3 regions of the Mycobacterium sp. E802 genome follow, and region 2 is predicted to be linked to each of the others. Evidence: predicted binding sites of a transcription regulator. Region 2 holds the regulator's gene; each other region holds the start of a gene.

Region 1 (6,238 bases), on a different contig from region 2:
CCGGTGGAACCGTTTTCCTGGAAGTTCGCACCGACAACGAAGCGGCCATCGCGCTGTATGAGAGCGCCGGGTTCGTCAACATCGGCCTACGTAAGCGGTATTACCGCGTCAGCGGAGCCGATGCCTACACCATGCAACGCCTTCCCCAAGGGGGCCCGACGTGATCATCCTGGCCATCGAAAGTTCGTGTGACGAAACCGGAGTCGGTATCGCCGATCTCGCCTTCCCGAAAGATGGCGGGCCGGCAACGGTTTCTCTCCTCGCCGACGAGGTCGCCTCCAGCGTCGACGAGCACGCTCGCTACGGCGGCGTCGTACCCGAGATCGCCTCGCGCGCACATCTGGAGGCACTTGGCCCGACGATGCGCCGCGCCCTGGACACCGCCGGTGTCGAGCGGCCCGACGTCGTGGCCGCCACGATCGGCCCCGGCCTGGCCGGCGCCCTGCTGGTCGGGGTGGCCGCAGCCAAGGCGTATGCCGCCGGCTGGAACGTCCCGTTCTACGGCGTCAACCACCTGGGCGGGCACCTGGCCGCCGATGTCTACGACCATGGCCCCCTCCCGGAGAGCGTGGGTCTGCTCGTCTCGGGTGGGCACACACATCTGCTGCATGTTCGGTCACTGGGCGAGCCGATCATCGAGTTGGGCAGCACCGTCGACGACGCCGCCGGCGAGGCCTACGACAAGGTGGCGCGGCTGCTCGGGCTGGGCTATCCCGGCGGTCGGGTGCTCGATGAGTTGGCGCGCACCGGCGACCGTGACGCCATCGTCTTTCCGCGCGGGATGACCGGTCCGCGGGATGACCCGTATGTGTTCAGCTTCTCCGGGCTGAAAACCGCGGTAGCGCGCTACGTGGAAGGTCACCCGGAAGCCTCGCAGGCGGATGTGGCGGCCGGTTTCCAGGAAGCGGTCGCTGATGTGCTGACCGCCAAGGCCGTACGCGCAGCCACCGATCTCGGGGTGTCCACGCTGCTGATCGCCGGTGGGGTGGCGGCCAACTCCCGGCTGCGCGAACTTGCCGAAGAGCGTTGTGCGGCAGCGGGTCTGACGCTGCGGGTGCCGCGGCCGAGGTTGTGCACCGACAACGGCGCGATGATCGCCTCATTTGCGGCGCACCTGATCGCCGCCGGGGCGGCGCCGTCGCCGTTGGATGCCGCCAGCGATCCGGGCCTGCCGGTGGTGAAGGGGCAGGTGGCGTGAGCTCCCCGGCCGACAAGCTGGCCGACAAGCTGGCCGAAAAGCTGGCCGACAAGCTGGAGATTACCGAGCTGCTGTATCGCTATGCCGAGCTGATCGACGCCGGCGACTTCGATGGGGTCGGGCAGCTGCTCGGTCGGGGCACGTTCATGGAGGTGGCCGGGGCGTCGGCCATCGCGGAGTTGTTCGCCGCGACCACCCGTCGGTATCCCGGACACGGCAACCGCACCCGGACCCGTCACCTGGTGCTCAACCCGATCGTCGACGTCGACGGTTCGCGGGCGACGGCGCGCTCGACGTTCGTGGTGGTGCAGAACACCGAGACCGTCCCACTGCAACCCATCGTCGTCGGTCGCTACGCCGACGCCTTTGCCCGTGACGAGCAGGGCTGGTACTTCACCGAGCGCAGAGTCGATGTGGAGATGGTCGGAGACGTGTCCGAGCATTTGAACATCGCGCTATAGGCGTGGGAACGGGGTAGGACGACTATCCGCTACGCGGCAGCCTGCACCCGCACGACATGGATGTCGCTGGTCAACACGCGGGCTCCGGTCGGCAGTGGTGGGGCGGTACTTCGATAGGTCCGGCCCGTCGGTGTGCTGACTTCGGTGGTGTGCCGGCCGAATCGGTCGTAGCTCGTGGTGGTGGTCCAGTCGGCGGTTTCCTTGATGTAGTTGCATCGTTCGCACAGTCCTTGGCCGTTCTCGGCGCAGGTCGGACCGCCGTCGGCATGGCGGGTGATGTGATCGATGTGGCGTACCGGTGCGTCGCAGTAGGGGGTGCGGCAGCGCTGGTCGCGCAAGGCGATCAGCCAGCGCAGGCCCTTGGGGAAGGTGCGCGACGTGGAATCGAGGGCGACCAGGTTGCCGGTGGCCGGATCGGCATAGAGCTTGCGCACCGCGGCCTCAACCTCGGGGTCCAGCAGCGCCGCCAAGGCCATCTTCCGGGCCACCGCCGCCGGGATCGGGCCGTATCCCTGCAGCACCGCAGGTTCGGGACCGTGGGCAAACAGGCTCTCGTCGGAGACCACCAGATTGAGGTTGAGCGGAACCGCGGCGCCGACTTCACGCCCGGTGATACGCCGGTAGAAGGCGTCGGCCATCAACGGGCCCCGGCCGTCGCATCCGTTTCCGGCGGCGACTGAGGCCGCGACGGCAGCGGCCGCCTCCACTTGCAGCGCCTCGTACGCTGCGCAGCCTTCGGCGGCAGTCAGCAGGGCCGTCACATACGCCATGCCGTGCGGAGCGGGACGCATCGTAACGGTGCGATCAGACTGGTGCCGGCTGATGCGCTCCATCACCGCGTCGTGGTCGAGCCGGATGGCAATGCGGCCCGCTTCGGCATCGACTTTCCTGTCGCCGAGGCCGTCCAGCTTTGCCGGGTCGGCGCACAGTTCGACGTCCATCGCGCGACGATCTGCTGGTGACAGGCAGTCGGCATGTTCGGTGATGATCATCGCCCGCACCTCGGTGAGGACGCCGGACTCCAGCGCCGCCAGGGTGTGGGGCATGTCGTCGACGAGGATTCGGGACATCTTCAGATACTTGGCCCCATGCCATGGCGAGGCCTTGCGGGCCAGGCCGACCTCGGAAGCCAGGCCTCGCCCGCGCTGTGCCGCCGGCACGCCCTCGGCAGCTCTGCGTGCCCGGCGCTTGGCTTCGAGCATCGCCGTCACCCGAGCCTGTCCGGCCGCGATGCTGGATGCCGCCCGGTTCATCGCAGCCAGCTGATCGGCCAACGCCTCTTCCGTGGCGTCGGAGTCGATCGTGAAATGCGATCCGAACATATGTTCGATAGTAGGCCTCTCTGGATGTCGGCGCAATAACCAGAGACCACCCTTGAGTGCTAGCACTCGCATGTATAGAGTGCTAGGTGGCACGCGGCCAACCCCAGCGCCGGCACCCGCGACGACGGAGCGAGGGGACGGACGCATGCCGAACACCTGGTTAACCCGAGGGCCCCGGCGCACACCGGAGCTCAATACCCAAACAAGTGGAGGGCTTCCATCGTGGCAGTCAACATCAAGCCACTCGAGGACAAGATCCTCGTTCAGGCCAATGCGGCCGAGACCACGACCGCTTCCGGTCTGGTCATCCCGGACACCGCCAAGGAAAAGCCGCAGGAAGGCACCGTCGTCGCAGTTGGCCCCGGCCGCTGGGATGAGGACGGCGAGAAGCGGATCCCCCTGGACGTTGCCGAGGGCGACACCGTCATCTACAGCAAGTACGGCGGCACCGAGATCAAGTACAACGGCGAGGAGTACCTGATCCTGTCGGCCCGCGACGTGCTGGCTGTCGTCGCTAAGTAAGCACCCGTGTCCCGCCCCGGAGATCCCCGTGTTCGCACGGGTGGTTTCCGGGGCGGTATGCGTTGATGCCTCGACAGGTAGTCAAGCTCGACAGGTAGTCAAGAAAGAGACTTATGAGCAAGCAGATTGAATTCAACGAAACTGCGCGCCGGGCCATGGAAGCCGGGGTCGACAAGCTCGCCGACGCCGTCAAGGTGACGTTGGGCCCGCGTGGTCGCAACGTCGTGCTGGCCAAGGCTTTCGGTGGCCCGCAGGTCACCAACGACGGTGTGACCATCGCCCGCGAGATCGACCTGGAAGACGCGTTCGAGAACCTCGGCGCCCAGTTGGTCAAATCGGTGGCGACCAAGACCAACGACGTCGCCGGCGACGGCACCACCACCGCCACCGTGCTGGCGCAGGCCCTGGTCAAGGCCGGCCTGCGCAACGTTGCTGCCGGTGCCAACCCGATCGCGCTGGGCCTGGGCATCGGTAAGGCTGCCGACGCGGTGTCCGAGGCGCTGCTGGCCGCGGCCACCCCGGTGTCGGACCAGACCGCCATCGCCCAGGTCGCCACGGTGTCCTCGCGCGACGAGCAGATCGGTGCGCTCGTCGGTGAGGCCATGACCAAGGTGGGCCACGACGGCGTGGTCACCATCGAGGAGTCCTCGACGCTGAGCACCGAGCTCGAGGTCACCGAGGGCGTCGGCTTCGACAAGGGCTTCATCTCGGCCTACTTCGTCAACGACTTCGACACCCAGGAAGCGGTGCTCGAGGACGCGCTGGTGCTGCTGCACCGCGACAAGATCAGCTCGCTGCCCGATCTGCTGCCGCTGCTGGAGAAGGTCGCCGAGAGCGGCAAGCCGCTGCTGATCATCGCCGAGGACGTCGAGGGCGAGGCGCTGTCCACGCTCGTCGTCAACGCAATCCGTAAGACGCTCAAGGCCGTTGCCGTCAAGGCGCCGTTCTTCGGTGATCGCCGCAAGGCGTTCCTGGAGGATCTGGCCATCGTCACCGGCGGTCAGGTGGTCAACCCCGACGTGGGCCTGGCCCTGCGCGAGGTCGGTCTGGACGTGCTGGGCTCGGCGCGTCGCGTCGTGGTGTCCAAGGACAGCACCGTGATCGTCGACGGCGGCGGCTCCAAGGACGCTGTCGACGGCCGGGTGAAGCAGCTCAAGGCCGAGATCGAGACCACCGATTCCGACTGGGATCGGGAGAAGCTGCAGGAGCGGCTGGCCAAGCTGGCCGGTGGCGTCGCGGTGCTCAAGGTCGGCGCGGCCACCGAGACCGACCTGAAGAAGCGCAAGGAAGCTGTCGAGGACGCCGTCGCGGCCGCCAAGGCCGCCGTCGAAGAGGGCATCGTCACCGGTGGTGGCGCTGCACTCGTGCAGGCCCGCGCGGCGCTGGACAAGCTGCGCGGCGAGGTCAAGGGCGACGAGGCCCTCGGCGTCAACGTGTTCGCCTCCGCGCTGTCGGCCCCGCTGTACTGGATCGCCACCAACGCCGGCCTGGACGGCTCGGTCGTGGTGAACAAGGTCAGCGAGCTTCCCAACGGGCAGGGCTTCAACGCCGCCACGCTGGCCTACGGTGACCTGGTCGCCGAGGGCATCGTGGACCCGGCCAAGGTGACCCGGTCCGCGGTGCTCAACGCCGCCTCGGTGGCCCGGATGATCCTGACGACCGAGACGGCCGTCGTGGACAAGCCGGCCGAGGAAGATGACCACGCCGGTCATCACCACGGGCACGCGCACTAGAAGTACGCGCGCTAGAAGTACGGCGAAACACCCTCGGCCATCAGGCCGGGGGTGTTTTGTTTCGACATGGACCGGATTTTCCAGTGGGTATGGGACCGGCACGGGCCGCGATACTCCTGGGCCATCTGTGCCCTCGTCTACCTGGCCGGACTCTCGGTCCATCTCGCCTACCCGTTGATCATCGTCGCCTTCGAAAGATCCGATCGCTACGTGCAGGCGGCCGTCATCTCCTGCGTCGCCATGCTGGTGCGGACCTACCTGCTGGTCCTGCCCGGCTCGAAGCGGTTGCGTCTGATCGAGAAGTGGGCAGCGGGCCGCGACGTCGATCCGATGGAGGCACTGCGCGCCACCTATGTGTACGGGCGGAGGACGACTGCCCGCGTGCTCGCAACCGACATCGTCTGGACGCCGTGCGTCGGGGTGGCGGTCGCCACGCTCAACGGCGCGACCGGGTGGCGACTGGTTCAGTACGGGATCGTCGGCGCCGCATACGGAGCGGCCACCGGGGTGTTCGGTGTGCACAGCTTCAGTGAGGGATCGCTGCGACCGGCCCGGACCGCCATCGCCGGCAACACGGGAATCGGTGACTCCCTGCCGCGCTCTCGTCCCACGTTTGCCACCTGGTCACACCTCACCATCCTGGCGTTGGCGTTCGGATTCTCCATCGGCGCCGCGATCACGGCTTCGGTGATCGACCGTGCCCGCGAGGATCCCATCGTCTCGTTGGCGATCGGGTGCGCGCTGACGCTTGTTTCCGGACCCATAGCCGTCATGACGATCGCTCCCTTCCTGCGTCCGATCCGCGACCTCGCCGAGGGGACGGAACGCGTTGCCGTCGGAGAATACCGCCGACGCCTGCCGGTGGTCCAAGACGACGATCTGGGTGCGCTGTCGGCGTCGTTCAACCGCATGCAATCGGGTTTGGCTGAGCGGCAACGACTTCAGGCGGCATTCGGGACATACGTGGACCCGGCTTTGGCGGCGCGGCTCCTTGAGCAAGGT
Region 2 (6,238 bases):
CGCCACATCGGTGCCCGGAATCGGCGCCAGCCATTGGCAATCGCCGTCGACATCGTCGCGCAGCGGGCTCAACGACACGATCTGTCCGCCGCGGGCACGAAACCGGTGCAGCGCATCGCGAGCCGGATGCGCCGTGGTGCCACCGTGGTTGATGCCGGTGTTCTTCGGGGCCAGGCCGCCGAAACACACCAGCAGATCCGTGTGTTCGGCGATGACCTCCCAGGCCGTGGAGCGTTTGAACAGGTCGTCATGGGTGCCGACCACCCGCGGCATGATCACCCCGGTGGCGCCCAAGCTGTAGGAATGGCGTGAGGACGTATAGCCGCCGAGCATCTTCAGAAAGCGATGCACCTGGCTCTGGGCGTGGTGGAACCGGCCGGCACTGGCCCAGCCGTACGAACCGCCGTAGATCGCCTCGTTGCCGTAGGTGTCCACGACGCGGCGCAGTTCGCCGGCCAGCAACTCGGTCAGCTCGTCCCAGGTCAGTGCGACGTATTCGTCGGCGCCCCGTTCGGTGCTGGGCCCCGGACCGTCGCGCAGCCACCCGCGTCGCACCGCCGGCCCGGCTATGCGCGAGCGGTGTCGGATCGAGCCCGACAGATTTCCCAGAAGGGGCGAGGGATCCGCGTCGCCGGGCATCGGCGTGACCCCGACGATGTCGCCGTCGGCGACGTCCGCGGTGAAGGCGCCCCAGTGCGCAAGGCTCGTGGGGGACTGGGGCATGGCCAGAGTTTACGGGCGGTCTCGCCCCTCCCCGGACAGCCCAACCATCCGGTTGGTATAGGTTGACCCCGACCACGTAACCGGTACCGGAGGTATCACCCCATGGGCAGTGTTGTGAAGTACGACCGTACGTTGTTCGAGCCCGAGCACGAGCTGTTCCGCGAGTCGTACCGGGCATTCCTGGAACGCCACGTCGCGCCGTTCCACGACCAGTGGGAAAAGGACAAGATCGTCGATCGTGGGGTCTGGCTGGAGGCCGGCAAGCAGGGCTTTCTCGGCATGGCGGTGCCCGAGGAGTACGGCGGTGGCGGCAACGCCGACTTCCGGTACAACACGATCGTCTGCGAGGAGACCGTGGCCGGGCGCTACAGCGGCATCGGCTTCAGTCTGCACAACGACGTCGTCGCGCCCTACCTGCTCCGGCTGGCCAACGAGGAGCAGAAGCAGCGCTGGCTGCCCAAGTTCTGCACGGGTGAATTGATCACGGCGATCGCAATGACCGAGCCCGGTACCGGCAGCGACCTGCAAGGCATCAAGACCCGCGCGGTCCGCGACGGCGACCACTACGTGCTCAACGGCTCGAAGACGTTCATCACCAACGGCATCCACTCCGACCTGGTGATCGTCGTGGCCCAAACCGACCCCGACAAAGGCGCGCTGGGTTTCTCGTTGCTCGTCGTCGAGCGCGGTATGGAGGGCTTCGAACGGGGCCGCCACCTGGACAAGATCGGCCTGGACGCCCAGGACACGGCCGAGTTGTCGTTCGTCGACGTCAAGGTGCCCGTGGAGAATCTGCTCGGTGAGGAGGGGCAGGGTTTCGTCTACCTGATGCAGAACCTGCCGCAGGAACGCATCTCGATCGCGATCATGGCTGCCGCGGCGATGGAGTCGGTGCTGGAGCAGACGGTGCAGTACACCAAGGAGCGCAAGGCGTTCGGCAAGCCCATCGGCAGCTTCCAGAACAGCCGGTTCCTGCTCGCCGAGTTGGCCACCGAGGCCACCGTGGTCCGGATGATGGTCGACGAATTCATCCGGCTGCATCTCGATGAGAAGCTCACCGTGGAGCAGGCCGCGATGGCCAAGTGGTACTCCACCGAGAAGCAGGTCGACCTCATCGACCGCTGCCTCCAGCTGCACGGTGGTTACGGCTACATGCGTGAATACCCGGTGGCCCGGGCTTACCTCGATGCGCGGGTGCAGACGATTTATGGCGGCACCACCGAGATCATGAAGGAGATCATCGGACGCAGCCTGGGGGTGTGAAAATCGACGGTCAGCCCCGCGCAAGGCCCCAAAACGCTCGATTTCGGGGTATTTGACCCAGATATTGCGGCTTTTTTGCCTGAGCTCGGCCACGTCCCTTGGTTATCGTCACGTGCTGAAGCAGAGTTGTCGGGCGGGACATTTCCAAGGAAACTTTGCCGAACGAGCGGGGAGGGCGCATGACTAGGCCGGGAGCGAGGCTGAACGCGGCCGTATGGCGGCTGGCGGTCAGCCTGCTCGCATTCATAGTCGCTGGTTTGATGGTGCCCGCGGTGGCGTCGGCCACCCCGGAGTCGGATGCCGACGCCGCGATCACCGCCGCCTGGGAGGCCACCGGTGGCGACGGCGGCCCGCTCGGGCCACGGCAGGGCGACGTGGTTGCGGCGGGTTCGGGCTTCGCGCAGAACTTCTCCGGGGGCAAGATGTTCTTCACCCCGGCGACCGGCGCCCACTTCATGCAGGGCGCGATCCTGGAGAAATACGAATCGCTGGGCGGCGCGGCCGACAGCGACCTGGGATTCCCCACCATCGACGAGGGCCCCGGGCGGGCTGCGGACAGCCGCAACTCGACATTCAGCGCACCTGACAACCCGGTGATCTTCTGGACTCCGGCCACCGGCGCCCACGTGGTGCGCGGTGCCATCAACGCCGCGTGGGACAAGCTCGGCGGCTCGGCCGGGGTCCTCGGCGTTCCTGCCGAGGACGAGTCTTTCGACGGCGATGTCAACGCGCAGAAGTTCACCGGCGGGGAGATCTCCTGGAACCGCAAGACCAAGGCCTTCACCACGGTGCCGCCCGAGCTGGCGGATCAACTCGGTGGTCTGGACGTGCCCGCGGATCCGGCCTCGGCGATCGCGATGGCGCGCCGGGCCGCCGGTGGTGCGATGGGACCGCTGGGCGCCAAGGACGGTGACCAATACCCGATCGGCGACGGTGGCGTCGGGCAGAACTTCGCCGGGGGCAAGATCTTCTACAGCCCCGCCACCGGGGCCAACGCCATCACCGGTCAGCTTCTGGAGAAGTACGAGAGCGTCGGCGGCCCGGAGGGCGATCTGGGCTTCCCGACCGCAAGCGAGGCCGAAGGCGGCCTGGGGCCGAACAGCCGGATCAGTACCTTCGCCGCAGCCGACAACCCGGTGATCTTCTGGACCCCCGACTACGGTGCGGTGATCGTCCGGGGCGCGATGAAGGCGGCGTGGGACAAGCTCGGCGGAGCCACGGGCGAGCTCGGTGCCCCGATGGCCGACCAAACCGAGGACGGCACCGTCGTCACCCAGCGATTCAGCGGCGGAGCCATCTCCTGGGATCGCGCCACCAACAAGTTCACCACCGAACCCTCGAATCTTGCCGCCGAATTGAGCGGGCTGCAGGTGCCCGGCCTCGAACAGCCGGCCGGGGCTCCGCCGGCGGCGGCCGCGGATTCGGACAAGCCGTTCAGCTGGCATTGGAGCTGGTGGTGGCTGATCGCCGTGGTTCCGGTTCTGCTGCTGGCCGCGCTGATTGTCGGGGCGGCGCTGTGGCATCGGCGACGGGCCGGTGGCGACGACGAATTCGACCACGATCCGTTCGAGGACGAGTACGACGGCCACGGCGAGGGGCCGTACGACGAGGACCGTTACGGCGCCCGGCGCTATGACTCGCGTGGATACGACGACGATGACTACCGCGACGATCGCAGCGACGCCTATGGGGGTGAGGCTGCGACGGCGAGATTCACCGGGCCGGTCGATGAATCGGCTAGTACCGCGGCGTCTCCCTACGATGGTCCGACCGATATCGCGATGCCGGTCAGCCAGATGCCGGTGAGCCAATGGGCTGCACCGGAGTCGTCGTCGGGATACGGCCCCCCGGATGACGAGGAGGAACCGCCGGAGGATTCCTCGCAACTGGCCGGCCCGGAGCCGGGCTTTGACGACTACCGCGACGTCGACGATTTCGACGACGACTTCGAGGACGGGGATTTCGACGACGACGATTTCGATGACGAGGACTTCCACGGCGAGGACCTCGACGACGAGAACGCGCCCATCGACGCCGAGTTCGAGGAGGTCGCCGAAGGTGACGCCGAGGACGATGTCGAGGCCGAACTCGACGACGAGGATCTGGTGGACACCGGTGCATTCGCCGGCCCGATCGACGGTCTGCGTGCACCGGTAGGTCTCGCGGTTCCCGCGGATCTCGGGCTGTCCGGCGATCAAGACAATGTGGATACCGCGCCGACCCGGGTGATCACCCATGCCGAGGCCTACAGTGGCGAGGCCCACAGTGGGCGTCATGCCGCCATCGAACTCGACGAGGTACCGGCCGTCACGGCGATCCACCTACCGTTGGACGACCCCAACCGGGCACCCGAGGGCTACCCGATCAAGGCGGATACCAAGTCTGGCCAGTACTGGTCACCCGACAGCAGTGAGTACGACGACGCGGTGGCCGAGATCTGGTTCGCCAGTGAGGAGTTCGCTCGCACGAACGGATTCGTGCGAGCGGACTGAGCTCAGATCTTGCGGATCACGGTGACGACCTTGCCGAGCACGGCCGCGTCGTTACCCGGGATCGGGTCGTACGCCGGATTGTGCGGCATGAGCCACACCTGACCACGAGTCCGCTTGAACGTCTTGACGGTGGCTTCACCGTCGATCATCGCGGCTACGATGTCACCGTTGTCGGCCACACTCTGCTGGCGCACGACCACCCAGTCGCCGTCGCAGATGGCCGCGTCCACCATCGAGTCGCCGACGACCTTCAGCAGGAACAGCGAGCCCTCGCCGACGAGTTCGCGGGGGAGCGGGAAGACGTCTTCGACCGCCTGCTCGGCCAGGATGGGGCCGCCCGCGGCGATGCGCCCGAGCACCGGGACAAAGGTCGGTTCGGGTAGCGCATCCGTGCCGGCCACATCCGTGGAGACGAGCGGGGTGGCCGCCGGATCGTCGGCGGCGCGGACGTCGACCGCACGCGGACGGTTCGGGTCGCGGCGCAGGTAGCCCTTGCGTTCCAGGGTGCGCAATTGATGGGCGACCGAGGATGTCGAGGTGAGCCCTACCGCATCTCCGATCTCGCGGATGCTGGGCGGATAGCCCCGACTGGTCACCGATGCGCGGATGACGTCGAGGATGGTCCGTTGCCGTTCGGTGAGGCCGCTGTCAGCGGCGCGGCGTGGACTCGCCCCCTCGGATCCCGCCGGGGTGTCGGTGCTGCCGTCCCTGCTCAGGTCGTCGCTCATGAGGGCGAATGTAGTCCTTGTTTGAACATTAATCAAACATGTGTTCGACGCGTGTCGTCTACGGAGCCTCGCCGCCGAAACTTGTCGGTGGTCCGTCCTATCGTTTCGCAACAGTTCGATCACACGTTCTATCCATCGAACATGTGAGCGACTATATTCGAACACAAGAGCGAACGTCCCACCGAAAGGCAGTCAGATGGCGATCATCGATATCCCCGCCGAAAGCCGTTCCCGCGCTGTCCGTGTGGCCCGGGGCGCGTCCCAGGCGCAACCGTCTCGGGGTCGCGCCCAGTTCGGTGCCGCGGAGCCTCGGCCGCTGCGCCGGGTCCAGCGGCAGGCACCGACCCGGCCGGCCGGCGGCGCGGTCCGTTACCGGGGAACCGGCGTTCTCATGTCGCGGGCCTCGCACCGCAGCCGTCCGATCACGCCGGTCACCACCGTGTTGTTGGCGCTGGTTGCCGCCGGTATCACGGTCTGGCTGGGGCTGGTGGCGCAATTCGGCGGTGTGATGGGCACCGAGGCGCCGGAGCCGGCCGAACTCGCGGTGGTCCAGGTCAAAACCGGCGAGACGCTGCAGCAGGTGGCCCGGCGCGTCGCCCCGGACGCTCCGGTCTCGCGCGTGGTCGAGCAGATCCGCGATCTGAACCAACTCGAATCGTCGGCGCTCGACGCCGGGCAGACCCTGCTCGCCCCGGTTGGTTGAGCAGTGCGATGTCCGCTGAAACATCCTGGCAGGCAGCCACACTGGCCTGCCCCGGCGTGATCTCCTACACACCACTGGACCCGGCGGTGAACCTGCCGAGGGCGGCGCGGGTACGCTCAAGGGCGCTCGAACTAATTGTCCGGCGGCATGACGAAGGAGCGGTAATGCATTGTCCGTTCTGTCGTCATCCTGACTCGCGCGTGGTCGATTCCCGCGAGACGGACGAGGGCCAGGCGATCCGGCGGCGGCGGTCCTGCCCGGAGTGCGGCCGTCGATTCACCACCGTCGAGACGGCGGTGCTGGCGGTGGTCAAGCGCAGTGGCGTGACC
Region 3 (6,238 bases), on a different contig from region 2:
CGTCGACCGCAACTGAGCCGGGGGTAGCGCACCGACCGTGGAAATTTTCGACGAGTACCGCGATCAGATCTTCGCGGCGTTCTGGACCACGATCCAGCTGACGGTGTACTCCGCGATCGGTGCGCTGATCCTGGGCACGGTGCTGGCGGCGATGCGGCTGGCGCCGGTCCCAGTGCTCAATTGGCTCGGCGCCGCGTACGTGAACGTCATCCGCAACACTCCCCTGACCCTGATCATCGTGTTCTGCGCGCTCGGGGTGGGACAGACCATGCGGATCACGTTCACCGATCCGAACTCGCCGACATCGATCACCGACAGCAACTTCCGCCTGGCGGTGCTCGGATTGACCGTCTATACCGCATCGTTCGTGTGCGAGACGGTGCGTTCCGGGGTCAACACGGTGCCGATCGGGCAGGCCGAGGCGGCCCGCTCACTAGGCTTCTCCTTCGGCCAGAACTTGCGATTGATCCTGCTGCCACAGGCTTTTCGCGCCGTGATCATCCCACTCGGGTCGGTCTTGATCGCTTTGACGAAGAACACCACCATCGCTTCGGCGATCGGCGTGGCCGAGGCGGCGTTGTTGATGAAGGACATGATCGAAGACACCGCCGCGGTCCTCACGGTCGGTGCGATCATGGCGGCCGGGTTCATTCTGCTGACACTGCCGCTGGGACTGTTCTTCGGTTGGCTGGGTAAGCGCCTGGCGGTGGCACGATAATGCGCAGCGCATCAGTCCTGTTCGATGCGCCGGGTCCGCGCGCGAGGGTACGCAATCTCGTTCTGGCGATCCTCGCGGCGATCGGCGCCGGCGTCCTGATCGTGTATGTGCTGTTCCGGCTGTGGCAAAAGGATCAACTCCAGCCCGACAAGTGGAAACCGTTCCTCACGTCGGATCTCTGGATTACCTACGTGCTTCCCGGGATCGAGGGCACGCTGACGGCGGCGGCGGTGTCCATCGTCCTGGCCCTGGTGTTGGGCATGGTGCTGGGCATCGGCCGGCTGTCGCCTATTGCCCCGATCCGATGGATCAGCGCGGTGATCGTGGAGTTCTTCCGCGCCGTGCCGGTGTTGATCATGATGCTCTTCGCGTTCTTCCTCTACGGCCTCTCCGGCAGTTTCCCGTCCGAGTACGTCGCCCTGGCCGGGGTGGTGACGGGATTGACGCTCTACAACGGGGCGGTGATCGCCGAGATCGTCCGAGCCGGCGTCAATTCCCTACCCCGTGGGCAGCGGGAAGCCGCATGGTCGTTGGGCTTGACCTGGACCCAGACCATGCGGCTGGTGCTGCTGCCGCAGGCCATCACCGCGATGCTGCCGGTGTTGGTGTCTCAACTCGTCGTGGTGCTCAAGGACACCGCGATCGGCTACCAGATCACCTTCGTGGAAATGGTGCGTCAGGGCACGAACATCGGCTCGGTGTACCAGAACATTCTTCCCGCGTTGATCGTCATCGCCGTCCTGATGATCAGCGTGAACATCGCCCTGTCCTCGTTGGCCACCAGGATCGAGCGCCGGATGCGGCGCTCTCGTCGCGGTCCCGTACCACTGGAACCAGAGGCCGTCGAACAGGAAGGCGCACCGGGAGCGCAGGTATTGCAGACCCAGCGCGACTGATCACACCCGACGGCGCTCCCGCTCGCTGGCAAGTTCGACGCTGACCACGTCGAAGGCCATCGACTGGTTGTAGCCACGGCGGGCCAGCATGCCGACCAGCCGGCGGGTCACCTTCACGTCACCGTCGTCACTGAGCTTTTCGCGACGCAACTTGTCCCGCACCAACTGCTCGGCCCGCTGCCGTTCGGCGGCCGGGTCGAGATCGGCCAGCGCCGCGTCGATGACGTCGTTGTCGACGCCCTTCTTGCGGAGCTCGACAGCCAAGGCGCGCTTGCCTTTTCCCGCGTTCGCGTGCCGGGACCGCACCCACTGCTCGGCGAAGTCCTCGTCATCGATCAGCCCGACATCGGTGAGCCTGTCGAGCACCTTGGCACTGAGGCCTTCGTCATAACCCCGTTTGGCGAGGTGCTCGGTCAGCTCGGCGCGGGTGCGAGCCCGCACGGTGAGCAGGCGCAGGCACACGTTCTTGGCCTGCTCCTCGCGCTTGCGAGGGTCCTGCGCCTGCTCGTCCTCGGGCGTGCCCGACGGATCAGAAGTCAACCGGGGCGGGAAGGACGTCATCAGTGGCCTCGGCGGTCACGACCGCACCGATACCGAGCTTCTCCTTGATCTTCTTCTCGATCTCGTTGGCGACATCGACGTTCTCCAGCAGGAACTTGCGGGCATTCTCCTTGCCCTGCCCCAGCTGTTCGCCCTCATAGGTGAACCAGGAGCCGGACTTGCGGATGAATCCGTGCTCGACACCCATGTCGATGAGCGAACCCTCGCGGCTGATGCCGTGGCCGTAGAGAATGTCGAACTCGGCCTGCTTGAACGGCGGCGAGACCTTGTTCTTGACGATCTTGACGCGAGTCCGGTTACCGACCGCATCGGTGCCGTCCTTGAGGGTCTCGATGCGGCGGACATCCAGGCGGACCGAGGCGTAAAACTTCAAAGCCTTACCGCCCGTTGTCGTTTCGGGCGAGCCGAACATCACACCGATCTTCTCGCGGAGTTGGTTGATGAAGATCGCGGTGGTGCCCGAGTTGTTCAGCGCACCGGTCATCTTGCGCAGCGCCTGGCTCATCAGACGGGCCTGCAGACCGACGTGGCTGTCACCCATCTCGCCCTCGATCTCGGCGCGGGGAACCAGGGCCGCCACCGAGTCGATGACCAGGATGTCCAGCGCACCCGAGCGCACCAGCATGTCGGCGATCTCCAGCGCCTGCTCACCGGTGTCGGGTTGGCTCACCAGCAGTGAATCGGTGTCCACACCGAGCTTCTTGGCATATTCCGGATCCAGCGCATGCTCGGCGTCGATGAACGCCGCGATGCCGCCGGCGGCCTGGGCATTGGCCACCGCATGCAGCGCCACGGTGGTCTTACCCGAGGATTCCGGACCGTAGATCTCGACCACGCGGCCGCGGGGCAGGCCGCCGATGCCGAGGGCCACATCCAGGGAGATCGAGCCGGTGGGAATCACCGAGATGGGCTGGCGGACCTCGTCACCGAGGCGCATCACCGAGCCTTTGCCGAAATTCTTGTCGATCTGGGCCATCGCCAGTTCGAGCGCCTTTTCGCGATCGGGGGCCTGTGGCGCCATGAGTGTCTCCGTCCTCGTGATGTTCGGTGATCGGTTTCGATCAGTTGGCCGTGACGCTAGAGGCAGCCACCGACAAGTCGGCTCGACCAGCATCTCGCCCTCACATGCCGACCATGTTAGACGAACACGTGTTCGACTCAAGCGGACACGCCGGGTGGTCAGGCGTCAGCGACGCCAGTTCGGGAAGTTGTCGAGATCCCGCAGCGTCATCACGAAACCGGTCGCACCGACCGCGATGGCCAGGAGATATCCGATGGCGGCCTGCCATCCGGTCAAGACGGACGCGACCAACCAGCACAGCAGTACCGCTGCGATCACCAGCAGGACACCGTAGAGCGGCGTCCGCATCGGATGGTCACCCAGACCCATAAGTCCGGTATACGCCCAAAACCCGAGCAGGAAAAGACCGGTCACTCACCATTGATCGCGGGGCACGTCGAAGTCGGCACACAATGCCCGCCACACCGTGCGCGGTTCCACCCCGTCCTCGATGGCCTGCGCCGGCGTTCGACCGTCGAGGTCGGCGAGCACATGGTCGACGAGCAGCGAGCGCCCCCGGATCGAGCCGAACTGGCCGTCCACGAGTTCATGGAATTCCGTCAACCGCACGCGCCCAACCTACCCAGCGCCGACGAGGGCGTCATGGCACACCCGTACCGGATCTTCCACCTCGGTCACCGAGGCACCGGCCCGCTGGGCGGCCGACCGGTACGACGGCGACGCCAGCACATCGGCCACCGCCCGGGTCAGCGCCTCACCGGTCAGCGGCCGTACCAGCTGCGCACTGCCTTGGCGCACAACACGATTGGCCAGCTCCCACTGATCACCACCGCCGGGCACCACGACCATCGGCACGCCGGCCAACAAGGTCTTGGACACCATGCCGTGCCCGCCGCCACAGATCACCAGGTCGGCATGTGACAACAACTCGTCCTGACGGCCCAGCCCCACGACGGCCCAGGGCGGCACGTCGACATGGGCCCCACCGAGCCGCGACACCACCACGCGGGCGCCGTCGGGCAGCGTCTGGCCCGGCCGCAGCGACTCCAGCGCCAGCTCGGCCATCCCCTGCGTACCGGTGGTCGCCGTCGACGGCGCCACCACGATCACCGGCCCAGCGCCCGGCGGCACGGTCAGCACCGCGTCGGTCGGTTCGAAGTGCAGCGGACCCACCACCACCGCCTCGGCCGGCCAGTCCGGGCGGGCCACCTCCAGGGCCGGCAGGGTGGCGATCAACCGGCGCACCGGTCCCGGGTCGAGGACGGGCAGGCCGATCTCGGTCCGCACCTCGGCCCGCTGGGCCAGCCCGGCCCGCCAGGATCGCGCGGTCAGGGCGCGCATGACGGAATCGCGCAGCCGGCCCCTCAGGCCGACGCCGGGGGCCAATCCGCTCCCGATCGGCGGCAATCCCTTCGATGGCAGATACAGCGGATGCGGGTTGAGCTCCACCCATGGCAGCCCGAGCAGTTCGGCAGCCAGTCCACCACAGGCGGTGATCACATCGGACACCACCAGATCCGGGCGCAGATCACCCAGGACAGGCACGTTGAGCTGCGCCATCCGCCCGGCACGTTGATGAATCTTGGCCCCGGCGTCGGCGTCGTCATCGTCGTCGATCGGATCGAGACCGACCAGCTCAACCGCATCGACACCCGCCGCGCGTGCCGTCTCGAGCCATTCCACGCCGGTCAGCAACGTCGGACGGTCCCCAGCGGCGGCGAACTTCAGGCATAACGCAAGGGCCGGGAAGGCATGTCCGGGATCGGGTCCGGCGACGATGGCAACGCGCACCGACCTACCCTGCCACAGCACATCCCACTAGGCTTCGGGCATGGCTGACCAATCCACCACGGCCGCGCAGGCCTCGACCACGTCTGTCACAACGGTCGAGACGTTCCTCAACGCGCTGCAGGAGCAGGACTTCGACACCGCGGAGAACGCCCTGGCCCAGAACCTCGTCTACCAGAACGTCGGCCTTCCGACCATCTACGGGCGCAACCGGGCGATGAAGCTCTTCCGGTCGATGCAGGGCCGCACCGGCTTCGAGGTGAAGATCCACCGGATCGCCGCCGACGGCAATGCCGTGTTGACCGAACGCACCGATGCCCTGGTCTTCGGGCCGCTGCGCCTGCAGTTCTGGGTGTGTGGTGTGTTCGAGGTGCACGATGGCCGAATCACGTTGTGGCGGGACTACTTCGACTTCCTCGACATGTTCAAGGCGACCTTGCGCGGCCTGGCCGGCGTGGTGGTGCCGTCGCTACGCACCACTCTGTGAGGCGGTTCAGGCGCGGCGCAGTTGCCCGAGTTCGTCGAACGCCTGCGCCCAGCCCAGCAGCCGGTCGGTAGCGCCGGTCAACTCGTTGCGGTAACGCTGCTGCGACAACGGTGAGGCGTCGCCTTGCCCGCTGTTCACCGTCGACACCAATTGCGCTGCGGCAGTCACCATCTCGTTGTACTGGCGCACGCCTTGCCCGAGCTGAGCGGTGAAGGCGTTGATGGTGGGCACCAGATGCTGCCGAGACTGTGGCGCATTGCTGATCGCACGTTCCATCGCGACCACCTCGGTAGCGGTGGCCGCCATCGTCCGTGCCGTGTGATTGGCCACGGCATTCAGTTCACGCAACTCGTCGGCCGGTAGCATCCGTCCGCGCTCCAACACGCCGAGCAGCGAGAACATCCCCCGCTCCGAGGCCATCAGCGCCGACATGGGCTGCCGCGCCGCAGAACCCCACGGCGGCAACCGACGTCCGGAGACCGGGCGCTGCGGCGGAAGCGGCTCGGCGCGCAGCCAGCGGTAGCGCAACCAGAGCAACGTCGCCGGAAAGGCTGCGCCGGCGGCGATCACGCCGGTGATGATCAGGCCCCAGACCGGTGTGCTCCACGACGCCAACAGCGCCGTGACGAGCACCCAGAACACGCTCGACAAGGTGAAGAACACTGCCAGTCGCGCCGCCCACCGCCGTTTGCGCAACAGCTTGGCGCGCGGATCGGCCGCAGCGCTGAGCTTTTCGCTCAATGCTCCGGACAAGTCGGCTGCAGTGT

The links. The regulator LexA, encoded in region 2, represses DNA repair genes until DNA is damaged. The targets are predictions, from matches to a motif close to CGAACANNTGTTCG.
Region 1: A5699_RS14845 (HNH endonuclease signature motif containing protein) is a predicted target of LexA. The motif match lies at 3,131-3,144, and genes of this name have one in related genera.
Region 3: recA (recombinase RecA) is a predicted target of LexA. The motif match lies at 3,318-3,331, and genes of this name have one in related genera.

Annotation. Positions count from the first base shown of each region.
Region 1 covers NZ_LZJD01000095.1:13,133-19,370, forward strand. Annotated here, with positions in the region: gene rimI (ribosomal protein S18-alanine N-acetyltransferase) at 1-164, shown strand, start outside; gene tsaD (tRNA (adenosine(37)-N6)-threonylcarbamoyltransferase complex transferase subunit TsaD) at 161-1,198, shown strand; gene A5699_RS14840 (nuclear transport factor 2 family protein) at 1,228-1,659, shown strand; gene A5699_RS14845 (HNH endonuclease signature motif containing protein) at 1,689-2,981, opposite strand; gene groES (co-chaperone GroES) at 3,201-3,503, shown strand; gene groL (chaperonin GroEL) at 3,617-5,236, shown strand; gene A5699_RS14860 (adenylate/guanylate cyclase domain-containing protein) at 5,303-6,238, shown strand, end outside.
Region 2 covers NZ_LZJD01000027.1:5,755-11,992, forward strand. Annotated here, with positions in the region: gene A5699_RS04330 (molybdopterin guanine dinucleotide-containing S/N-oxide reductase) at 1-723, opposite strand, end outside; gene A5699_RS04335 (acyl-CoA dehydrogenase family protein) at 826-1,986, shown strand; gene A5699_RS04340 (LGFP repeat-containing protein) at 2,166-4,478, shown strand; gene lexA (transcriptional repressor LexA) at 4,481-5,206, opposite strand; gene A5699_RS04350 (LysM peptidoglycan-binding domain-containing protein) at 5,403-5,909, shown strand; gene nrdR (transcriptional regulator NrdR) at 6,074-6,238, shown strand, end outside.
Region 3 covers NZ_LZJD01000044.1:24,153-30,390, reverse strand. Annotated here, with positions in the region: gene A5699_RS06330 (glutamate ABC transporter substrate-binding protein) at 1-16, shown strand, start outside; gene A5699_RS06325 (amino acid ABC transporter permease) at 38-718, shown strand; gene A5699_RS06320 (amino acid ABC transporter permease) at 718-1,614, shown strand; gene recX (recombination regulator RecX) at 1,615-2,175, opposite strand; gene recA (recombinase RecA) at 2,144-3,196, opposite strand; gene A5699_RS06305 (hypothetical protein) at 3,362-3,610, opposite strand; gene A5699_RS06300 (DUF3046 domain-containing protein) at 3,611-3,805, opposite strand; gene A5699_RS06295 (glycosyltransferase) at 3,815-4,987, opposite strand; gene A5699_RS06290 (limonene-1,2-epoxide hydrolase family protein) at 5,028-5,471, shown strand; gene A5699_RS06285 (hypothetical protein) at 5,478-6,238, opposite strand, start outside.